Regions from separate parts of the Embleya sp. NPDC050493 genome, predicted to be linked through region 1. Evidence: riboswitches for the same ligand, from Rfam matches in the RefSeq annotation. Region 1 holds a riboswitch; each other region holds the start of a gene.

Region 1 (3,085 bases):
GCGCGGGTGCGCCGGGGCCGCTCTCCTCCCCGGTCACCGAGTCGGCCGCTGCGCCGAGTCGGGCGCGGCAGCAGGCCACCGCGGACGCCGACGGGCCGGAGCCGCCGCATCGGCGACTCCGGCCCGTCCACGCGCTCACCGCTGCGTCGTCACGCGCGGCGGCGCCGGTCCCGCGGTGGTTCGGGTCGGCGGATGGTTCGGGTCAACAGGCGCCCAGGTCCTGCCACACGCCCCATTGGCCGGTGGTACCCGGCTCCTCGCCCTGGGTCCACCACTTCGCCTTCCACGAATGACCCTTGTGCGACACGGAGTTGTTCGCGACGTAGATCGCGGCGCGGTCCCACGCCGTGGTACTGCACGTGCTCGGCGGGACGGTGGTCGGCGGGGTCGTCGTCGGCGGGGTCGTGGTGGGCGGCGTGGCGCCCGCGAACCGCACGGAGAACTTGGTGAAGTCGTAGGCGCCCTGCGGCACGCTGCTGCACACGCCCGAGGTCTTGCCGTTGTTGTCCGGCGGCGTGCACTGACGGTCCCGGTTGACCGACCAGTTGGTGAAGCGCGCCATGTGGTGGCCGACCGCGTAGTCGTACACGGTCTGGAAATCGGCCTGATAGAAGTACTCGCCGGTGTCGCTGCGTCCGTTCATCTGCGAAATGCCCTCGTGGGCATAGGCGGTGGCGGTGTCCCAGCCGAACGTGTTGCGCAGGATGGTGTTGAAGTTGGTCAGCGCCGAGGTCTGCGCGGCGGCGCCGTTGAACCCGCCGTCGAACGGCATGATCGAGAAGTTGTCCGGGACGAAGCCCTGCGCCTTGGCCTCGTTCAACATCTGCTTGCCGAACCAGCCGGTACCGTCGGCGGTGGCGGCCGTGGTCACCGAGAGGTAGATGCCCGGGTTGCGCTGCTGGATGATCTTCGCGGCGCCGATCTCGTTGTGGATGGCCGCGGCGTTCTCGTACTCGGGCTCCTCCAGGTCGAAGTCCAGCGCCTTGAGCGAGTACTTGTCGATCACCTGCTGGTACGCGGCGGCGGTCGCTTCGGGAGTGCCGCAGGTCTGGCCGAGCTTGGTGCCGCCGTAGCCGCCGGCGGATGCCGAGACGTCACCACCCTTGGCCCGGATCGCGGCGATCACACCGGCCACCGCGGTATCCGTCGAGGTCGGCTTGGTGCCGTCCCAAGTCGGCGTACAACCACCGCCGTTGGGGGCCAGGATGAAGGCGAGCTGGAACGCCTTCAGGCCGGTGGCGTCCATCACCGCGCCGGCGTCCGGCGGGTCGTTGTCGAGCGGCATCAGGTAGGGGGCGGCGGCGTACCAGTTGCTGCCGATGCCGGTGGCCGCCGGGGACGCGGCGGGGCCGGCGGCGGTCGCACCACCGGTGAATGCGAACAGCGAGATCAATCCGGCCGACGCGGCGGCAGCGGCCAGGACGGGGACGTAGCGACGTGCCACGGGGGACTCCCTCGATGGACTTGGTATAGACCAATGGCCAAAGGGTGGCCTTCCGCTTCCGGCCCGTCAATACATTGGACTGGACCAATTTTCCCGATGTTCCGCATCGGTGTCGGCCGCCCGGCCGGTCCGGCGCCCGATGTTCGTCCGGGCGTCGCCCGGGTGGGGCGGCCTTTTCGTCGGGTCGTCTTCGCGGCCGGGCAGGCTTCGGGGATGAGCCCTCGTCAGGAGTCCAACCCCTGCCGGGCCTTGCGGTTCGGCGTGAATTCGTACAGGTCCAACACCCCCGGGGCGTCCGCGATCCCCGGACCGCCCGCCGCCGCCCACGCCGCTATCTCGCCGGTCGTCTCGGGGTCGTTGACCGTCCCGAACCAGGTCGGCCGGCCGCCCGCCGCACGGCCCGTCGGCGAGGGTTGCACGACGACCACGTTGCCGCGCTCGCACGGACCCAGACAGTCGCTGAGCCGGACCGCGACCCGAGTGCCGGCCAGGGCCGCGCCCAGCGCGGCCGGTTGGCCCGCGTGATCCGTACCCGCGATCTTGGCGGTGCCGCAACAGCAGCCCCGGCACACGGTGATCGTGCAGGCGGCCGAATCGGCGGGCTGCTTGGGCTGTTTCGGCTGCTTGGGCTGCGCCGCGCGATCACGACGAGCGGCACGTTGCGAGCGGTCGGAGCGATCGGAGCGGGAGCGGTCGGAGCGGGTCATGGGAACTCTCCTTCGCGAGTTCGATCCGGGTCCCGACCGAGACGAAGCGGCGGAGCCGGCCACGAACACGCGACCGACCCTCCCGCGGGGCCCCGGACGGGCCGCGCACGGTCGGGCCGCGCACGGGCGAAGGCAGGTCTTCGGACTCGTGGGCACGTCGGCCCGTCCGGGCACCGACACCTACCGGCCGTCGCTTCCCGGACACCGTGCTCGGCGTCCAGTGCGTGATGACGGCTCTCGTTCCCACTCACCGCTGCGGGGCAGTTCCGGACTCGCACCGGATTCCCTCTTGCGACACGCACCCCGGTCGGGGGCGTGAACCATTCGCGCAGGTCAGCTTAGGCGCCGGCGGCCCGGGCAGGGTGATGTGAGCCAGGTCACCGGGAACTTCGACCGACTTGGTCTGGACCTTTCGTGGTCCGACGCGGTTATATTCAACCGTCTTTACTAAACCGAGCATGCAATAAGTCCGCGCCGCGCAGGCGTCGGCCAGCCGAGGGGGCGTCCGTGAGCAGCATGGCGACATTGCCGGACGAAGCGGTCTTCGGCGAGCCCAAGTACTGGCAACTGCGCACCTCGCTGCTGAAGGCGATCGAGGAGGACTTCAGCTCCGGCGACATCCTCCCCAACGAGCGCGACCTCGCCGCCCGCTTCGGCGTCGCCCGGGCCACCCTGCGGCACGCGCTGGAGCAGCTCGAACTCGAAGGCCGCCTGGTCCGCAAGCGCGGCGCCGGCACCACCGTCGCCGGACCGCGTGTGGACGTCTCGCTCAGCGCCGACGGCGAGGGCTGGCCGGGCGTGGACCTGCGCGACCGCGAGGTGATCGACTGCGCCACGGTGCCGGTGACCGACGACTTCGCGGACACCCTCAAGGGCCGCCCCTCGGCCCTGGTGCACCGGCTGCGCCGCCGCCAGTTCTCCATGCGCCAGGTGG
Region 2 (3,085 bases), on a different contig from region 1:
CCGACGGTGCGGACGGGGAGCAGAGTCGGGCGTGCGGGCCGGCCCGGCGGGCAGGCTCCGGTAGCCACGGGCCGAACCCGATCGACGTCGCTCCGTGCGCACCCATGGTCGGCCCGGCCGCCGTACCCATCGCCCGGGAAGGCGGCCGGGCCCAGGGCCGCCCGCATCCGCGCTGCGCCGCGTTGCGTCGGTGGCGGGCCGCCCCCGTCGTTCCTGCCTCGCCCTGGGCGAACTCGCCGTCGCCTCCGTGCGTTGGCAACGTTCCCGTCCCGCGAGGTCGACCCGGTCCCGGCGGCAACCGGCCGTTGGGCCTGTGGGATCGGGTCGGTCGGCCCTGGTGCAGGCGTCGGGCGCGCGGAAGGCTGAGGTCAGGGTCCGGGAGAGCGGACGCGCGGTCGAGCGCGCGGGGCGTCGGGCCCGGCGTCGACATGAGGGAATCGACCGGCACGAGCCCGTCGGCCCCGTATCGGCGCCCGCGCGGGATTCGAGGGTTGAGACATGAGCGAACACGCCGTGATGAAACGCCCCCTCGGGCGCCACGAGGCATTGGAGCTGATGGCGAGCGCGGGGGTGGGACGCGTCGTGGTGAGCGAGGGCGCTCTTCCGGCCGTGCATCTGGTGGCGTTCGCCCTCGACCGGGAGTGCGTGGTGTTTCGGGCTCCGACCGACTCGCCCCTCGCGAAGGCCGCGCTCGACACGGTGGTCGCGTTCCAGGCCGACCGCATCGACCGTGCGGCGCAGACCGGCTGGACGAGCACGGTGACGGGCCACGCCTCCCGGGTCCGCGATGCCTCCGCCGTCGCGCACCTGGATCGCCTGCTCCCCGAAATCGACGGCGACGGCGCGGAAACGGTGTGGATTCGGGTCACCACGGAATTCGTCACCGGACTCGTCGCCGAACGCCGGGACCATACCGGGAGGCCCGCGGGACCCGACCTCCCCTACGCCCGGAAGCCACCGCCCGGGCCCTGAGGCACCAGGCCGGTCGCGGTCGCCGGACCGGGTCGGCTGGACTTACTAGGACGTCCGACTATATCGTCTTCAACAACAAGGTCCGCGGTGCAGGGAAGTCGGTGCGAATCCGACATGGTCCCGCCACTGTGACCGGGGAGTGCGCTGCCGCAGCACCAAGCCACTGGCGAAGGCCGGGAAGGCGGGCATCGTGCGTAGATCCGGAAGTCAGGATACCGGCCGCGGGTATATCCGTGTTGTCCACGAGGATGGAGCAAACACGCATGACACCGGTCTGCGCACCCGCCCCGGATGATCCTGCGAACGTCGAACTCCCCAGGATTTCCTGACTACTTCGACGTCGACCCGCCCGGGCAACCACGCGCACCCGCGCCGACGTTGCGTGGTCGGGTCATGCCCCGCCTCCGGATCGCACCTGACGAGAGACAGGTCGTTCATGATCCGCGAGCTTTCCCACTTCATCGGCGGTAAGCACGTCCTCGGCGCATCCGGCGCGTTCGGCGACGTGTACGACCCCAACACCGGGCGGGTACAGGCACGCGTTCCGCTCGCGGATCGCGCCGACACCCTGGCCGCGATCGACGACGCCGAGCGGGCCCAGCCGGCCTGGGCCGACTGGAACCCGCAGCGGCGTGCCCGGGTCCTGGCCCGCTTCCTGCAACTGATCGAACCCGAACGCGAGTCGCTGGCCCGACTGTTGTCGGCCGAGCACGGCAAGACCATCGCCGACGCCCACGGCGACCTGCAACGCGGCCTGGAGGTCGTGGAGTTCGCCATCGGTATTCCGCACCTGCTCAAGGGCGAGTTCACCGACAACGCGGGCACCGGCATCGACGTGCACTCGCTGCGCCAGCCGCTCGGCGTGGTCGCCGGCATCACCCCGTTCAACTTCCCCGCGATGATCCCGCTGTGGAAGATCGCCCCGGCCATCGCATGCGGCAACGCGTTCGTGCTCAAGCCCTCGGAGCGCGACCCCTCGGTGCCGCTGCGCCTGGCCGAACTCTTCCTCGAGGCCGGACTGCCGCCGGGCGTGCTGAACGTGGTCCACGGCGGCAAGGAGAGCGTGGACACGCTCCTGGAGGACCCGCGCGTGCAGGCCCTGGGCTTCGTCGGCTCGACCGCGATCGCCGAGTACGTGTACACCTCGGCCACCGCGAACGGCAAGCGCGCCCAGTGCTTCGGCGGCGCCAAGAACCACCTGATCGTGATGCCGGACGCGGACCTCGACCAGGTCGTCGAGGCGCTGATCGGCGCCGGATACGGCTCCGCCGGCGAGCGCTGCATGGCCATCTCGGTGGCGGTCCCCGTGGGCGCCGAGACCGCCGACGCGCTGGTGGACAAGCTCGTCGCGCGCATCGCCACCCTGCGGGTGGGCCCCTCCCACGACCGGGACGCCGACTTCGGCCCGCTGGTCGGCCGGGACGCACTCGAACGGGTGCACGGCTACCTGGACATCGGCGTCGCCGAAGGCGCCGAACTGCTCGTCGACGGCCGCGACGTGCACGTCCCCGGCCACGAGGACGGCTACTTCGTCGGCGCGTCGCTGTTCGACCACGTGACGCCCTCGATGCGGGTGTACCGGGAGGAGATCTTCGGCCCGGTGTTGTCCGTGGTCCGCGCGGCCTCCTACGAGGACGCGCTGCGCCTGGCCAGCGAGCACGAGTACGGCAACGGCGTGGCGATCTTCACCCGGGACGGCGACACCGCCCGCGACTTCGGTCGCCGGGTGAACACCGGCATGGTCGGCGTCAACGTGCCCATCCCGGTGCCGGTGGCCTACCACACCTTCGGCGGCTGGAAGCGATCCGGATTCGGCGACCTGAACCAGCACGGTCCCGACTCGATCCGCTTCTACACCCGGACCAAGACCATCACCTCGCGCTGGCCGTCCACCGCGCGCGAGAGCGCGAACTTCGACATCCCCACGATGGACTGACCCGATGACCGCACTCACCGACGACCAGCTCGCGATCGTCGAGACCACCCGGGACTTCGCCCGCGAACACCTCTCCCCGCACGCGATCGAATGGGACCGCACCGGCCACTTCCCCGTCGACGTCCTGCGCAAGGGCGCCGATCTCGGCCTCGGTGGCATCACCGTCGGCGAGGATCG
Region 3 (3,085 bases), on a different contig from region 1:
AGCGCCTCGGCCACCCGCGAACGCACCTCGGCCGGGTCCAGACCCAGATTGAGCGGCCCGAACGAGACGTCCTGGCCCACCGACGCGGAGAACAGCTGGTCGTCGGGATCCTGGACGACCAGCTGCACGACCCGGCGCAGCGCGGTGAGTCCCTTGCGGTCGTGCCGAATCGGCACCCCGTGCAATTCGACCCGTCCCGAATCCGGCACCAGGCCGCCGGTCAACAGCCGCAGCAGCGTGGTCTTCCCGCAGCCGTTCGGCCCGAGCAGGGCCAGCGCGCGGCCGGCCGGAACGGCCAGGGACAACCCGCTCAACACCGGCGGCCCGTCCTCGTAGGCGTAGCCGATCTCTCGTACCCGCAACGGAATCACGGCACCACCGATACCAGGAGAAGGGTGGCGGCGACGACCGCCGCCACCACGAACAAGGAGCCCGCCACGAAGGCGCGCGAGATCCGTACCTCGTCCACGAGCACCCGCAGGCGCCCGTCGTAGCCGCGCCCGGCCAGGCCCGCCTCCAGGCGTTGGGCGCGAGCGAACGCGTGCACGAACACCGCCGAGCCGAGCCCGGCCACCGAGCGCCACCGGGCCCGACGGGTGCGATGGCCCAGTCGGCCGGCCTGCGCCTGGTTGATCCTCGCGGTCGTGTCGTAGAGCACGAACAACATCCGGTACATCACCGCCGCGACGTCCACCACGGCGGCCGGGACACCCACCCGGGTCAGCCGGGGCAACACGTCCGACAGCGGCGTGGTGAACGCGAACAGCAACATCGCGAGGCCGGCGGCACCGGAGCGGGCGAGCAACTCGGCCGCGTGGCGCGGTCCGTCCTCGGCCCACCCGACGCCGTCCGCGCCGATGCTCACGAGCAGCGTCAGGGCGCCGGTGGCGGCGAAGCCGAGCGGGGCACGGGCGGCCCGCCACAACCGCCGGGCGGGCACCTTGGCGAACCCGAACGCGACGACCAGGACGGTCCCGGCGACCAGGACCGCGCCCGGCCACGGCGGCAGCGCGACCGCGCAGCCGAGCAGCCCGAAGGAGAGCACGGCCTTGTCGGCCGGGTGGCGGCGGCGCCACGAACTCGCGTGCGCCGCCGCATCGATCGGCAACACGGGATCAGCGACCCGGGACCGATACCGGTGCCTCGGCGGCGGCGTCCGCCGGATCGTCGGGTGTGTCCGCGGCCTCCGGCGCGAGTCGGCGACGGGTGCGCTTGACGCCGAACACGTAGCCGACCACGCCTGCGCCGACCGCGGCCTGCAACGCGAACAGGCCGGACTCGATCTCGCCGGACGGCGGTTCGTACAGCGGGCTGAACCACGGTTCGTAGTCCGGGTCGTTCTCGGTGATCGCGGTCTCGGCCTGGGTGTCGGAGCCCGCGAACGGCTCGTCCTTGTGGTCGCCCATCCCGAACACCACGGGCAGCGCCGCGAGCAGCACCACGGCCAGCACGATCAGCAGGTTGATCTTCGTCGAGCGCTTCACTTGGTCTTCTCCTCCTCGCGCGCGACCCGCGCGTCGGTGACCACACCGAGGCGGATCAGGTCGCCTCGGCTGGACTGCCGCAGCAAGCGCACGACCAGGACGGTCAGCAGACCCTCACTGATCGCCAGCGGGATCTGGGTGAGCGAGAAGATGCCGCCGAACTTGGCCAGGGCGCCGGGGAATCCACTGTCGGGGTCGGGGAAGGCGAGGGCCAGTTGCACGCTTGTCACGCAGTACGTGCTCAGGTCCGCGACGAACGCGCCCAGGAACACCGCGACATCCAGCGGCATGGTGCCGCCGCGTCGATCGAGTAGTGAGCGGGCCAGTCGATAGGCGCCGTAACCCGCCCACGGGCCGACGATCGCCATCGAGAACGCGTTCGCGCCGAGTGTGGTCAGCCCGCCGTGCGCCAGCAACAACGCCTGGAAGAGCAGGGTGATCGTGCCCAACACGGCCATGATCGGTGGTCGGAACAGGATGGCGCCCAGTCCGGTACCGGTGGGATGCGAGCAACTCCCGGTGACGGAGGGGATCTTCAGCGCGGACAGCACGAACGAGAACGCGCCGGACGCGCCCAGCAGCAGGGTGTTCTCGGGGCGGTCGCGTACCTCGCGGGTGAGCGCGCGGGCACCGTGGACGACGAACGGGGTCGACGCGACGCCCCAGGCGACGGCGTGTTCCCAGGGCAGATAGCCCTCGGCGATATGCATGAGGAAGGGTCCCTCTCCAACACCTCGTGGACGGACGATCGCCGTGGCCGGTCTCCTGGCTGACGGGTCGTACGTTCACGTCTCCGCCTTCCCGGGGCCGCGCAAGCGGTCCCAGTGGCTTCCCCGAGACGACGAATCAACGTTTTCGCGGGGGTGGAGGAGAACTTCCCGATCACAGTGGCGAGGGCCGCGCCGGCATCGAACCGGCTTCCCGAACACCACGGCGAGCCGACACTAGTGGTCGGATGGACATGGCGACAAGGTGGCTTTTGCAAACCGTGCGCAAGACCACAAGATGGGCGGAGCGGCCGATCAATAGCCGCATTCCGGAAACGGGCCGCGGCTGTCCGGGCCATGCGCGCACTCGCGCGGTCCACGCGCCGGGGCGGGCCCGCGGGAGGGCGACCCGGGTCGCAGGCGGCGCGGACGAGTGCGGTGCGGCCGGCTCAGTCGAGGCCGGGGCCGCGGCCGCGGACGACCAGGGTGCCCGCCACCCGATCGCCGACCCGCTGCCGTCGCTCGCTGCCGAGCACCGCGGTCAGCCCGATCGCGCCGAGTGCGAACGCGTCGACGGCCAACAGCAGCCAGCGGATCCCGAGTTGGCGCCGGCCGGCACGTCCGCCGGAAACGTCCACGACGCGGATGCCGAACACCTGCATGCCCCACGTGCGCCCGTCGTGCTCGGCGGGACGCAGGACCCAGTACCAGAACAGGATCGCGACCGCGACGACGATCACGCCGGCGGTGATCGTCGCGGTCAGCGGACCGCTGCGGATCGAGCCGTCGGGGTGCGTGGGCAGCAGGACGAACAGCAACATCGCGGCCCCGGGCAACAGCGCGGAGGCCACCACGTCCACCAGGAACTGGCCGATTCGGCGCCACAGCACCGAG

What was found. A riboswitch is a leader RNA that binds a small molecule or an ion and turns the genes downstream of it on or off. The one in region 1 is predicted to bind cobalamin.
Region 2: it holds a riboswitch for cobalamin, as region 1 does, so the genes downstream of both, ACIBM5_RS25350 (CoA-acylating methylmalonate-semialdehyde dehydrogenase) here and ACIBM5_RS23785 ((2Fe-2S) ferredoxin domain-containing protein) in region 1, are expected to answer to the same signal.
Region 3: it holds a riboswitch for cobalamin, as region 1 does, so the genes downstream of both, ACIBM5_RS04410 (energy-coupling factor ABC transporter permease) here and ACIBM5_RS23785 ((2Fe-2S) ferredoxin domain-containing protein) in region 1, are expected to answer to the same signal.

What each region holds. Positions count from the first base shown of each region.
Region 1 covers NZ_JBITHP010000012.1:165,202-168,286, reverse strand. Annotated here, with positions in the region: gene ACIBM5_RS23790 (carbohydrate-binding protein) at 203-1,444, opposite strand; gene ACIBM5_RS23785 ((2Fe-2S) ferredoxin domain-containing protein) at 1,669-2,151, opposite strand; cobalamin riboswitch at 2,283-2,454, opposite strand; gene ACIBM5_RS23780 (GntR family transcriptional regulator) at 2,668-3,085, shown strand, end outside.
Region 2 covers NZ_JBITHP010000014.1:3,874-6,958, reverse strand. Annotated here, with positions in the region: gene ACIBM5_RS25355 (pyridoxamine 5'-phosphate oxidase family protein) at 499-972, shown strand; cobalamin riboswitch at 1,041-1,211, shown strand; gene ACIBM5_RS25350 (CoA-acylating methylmalonate-semialdehyde dehydrogenase) at 1,409-2,908, shown strand; gene ACIBM5_RS25345 (acyl-CoA dehydrogenase family protein) at 2,913-3,085, shown strand, end outside.
Region 3 covers NZ_JBITHP010000002.1:240,006-243,090, forward strand. Annotated here, with positions in the region: gene ACIBM5_RS04395 (energy-coupling factor ABC transporter ATP-binding protein) at 1-371, opposite strand, end outside; gene cbiQ (cobalt ECF transporter T component CbiQ) at 368-1,111, opposite strand; gene ACIBM5_RS04405 (energy-coupling factor ABC transporter substrate-binding protein) at 1,116-1,484, opposite strand; gene ACIBM5_RS04410 (energy-coupling factor ABC transporter permease) at 1,481-2,194, opposite strand; cobalamin riboswitch at 2,222-2,432, opposite strand; gene ACIBM5_RS04415 (RDD family protein) at 2,641-3,085, opposite strand, start outside.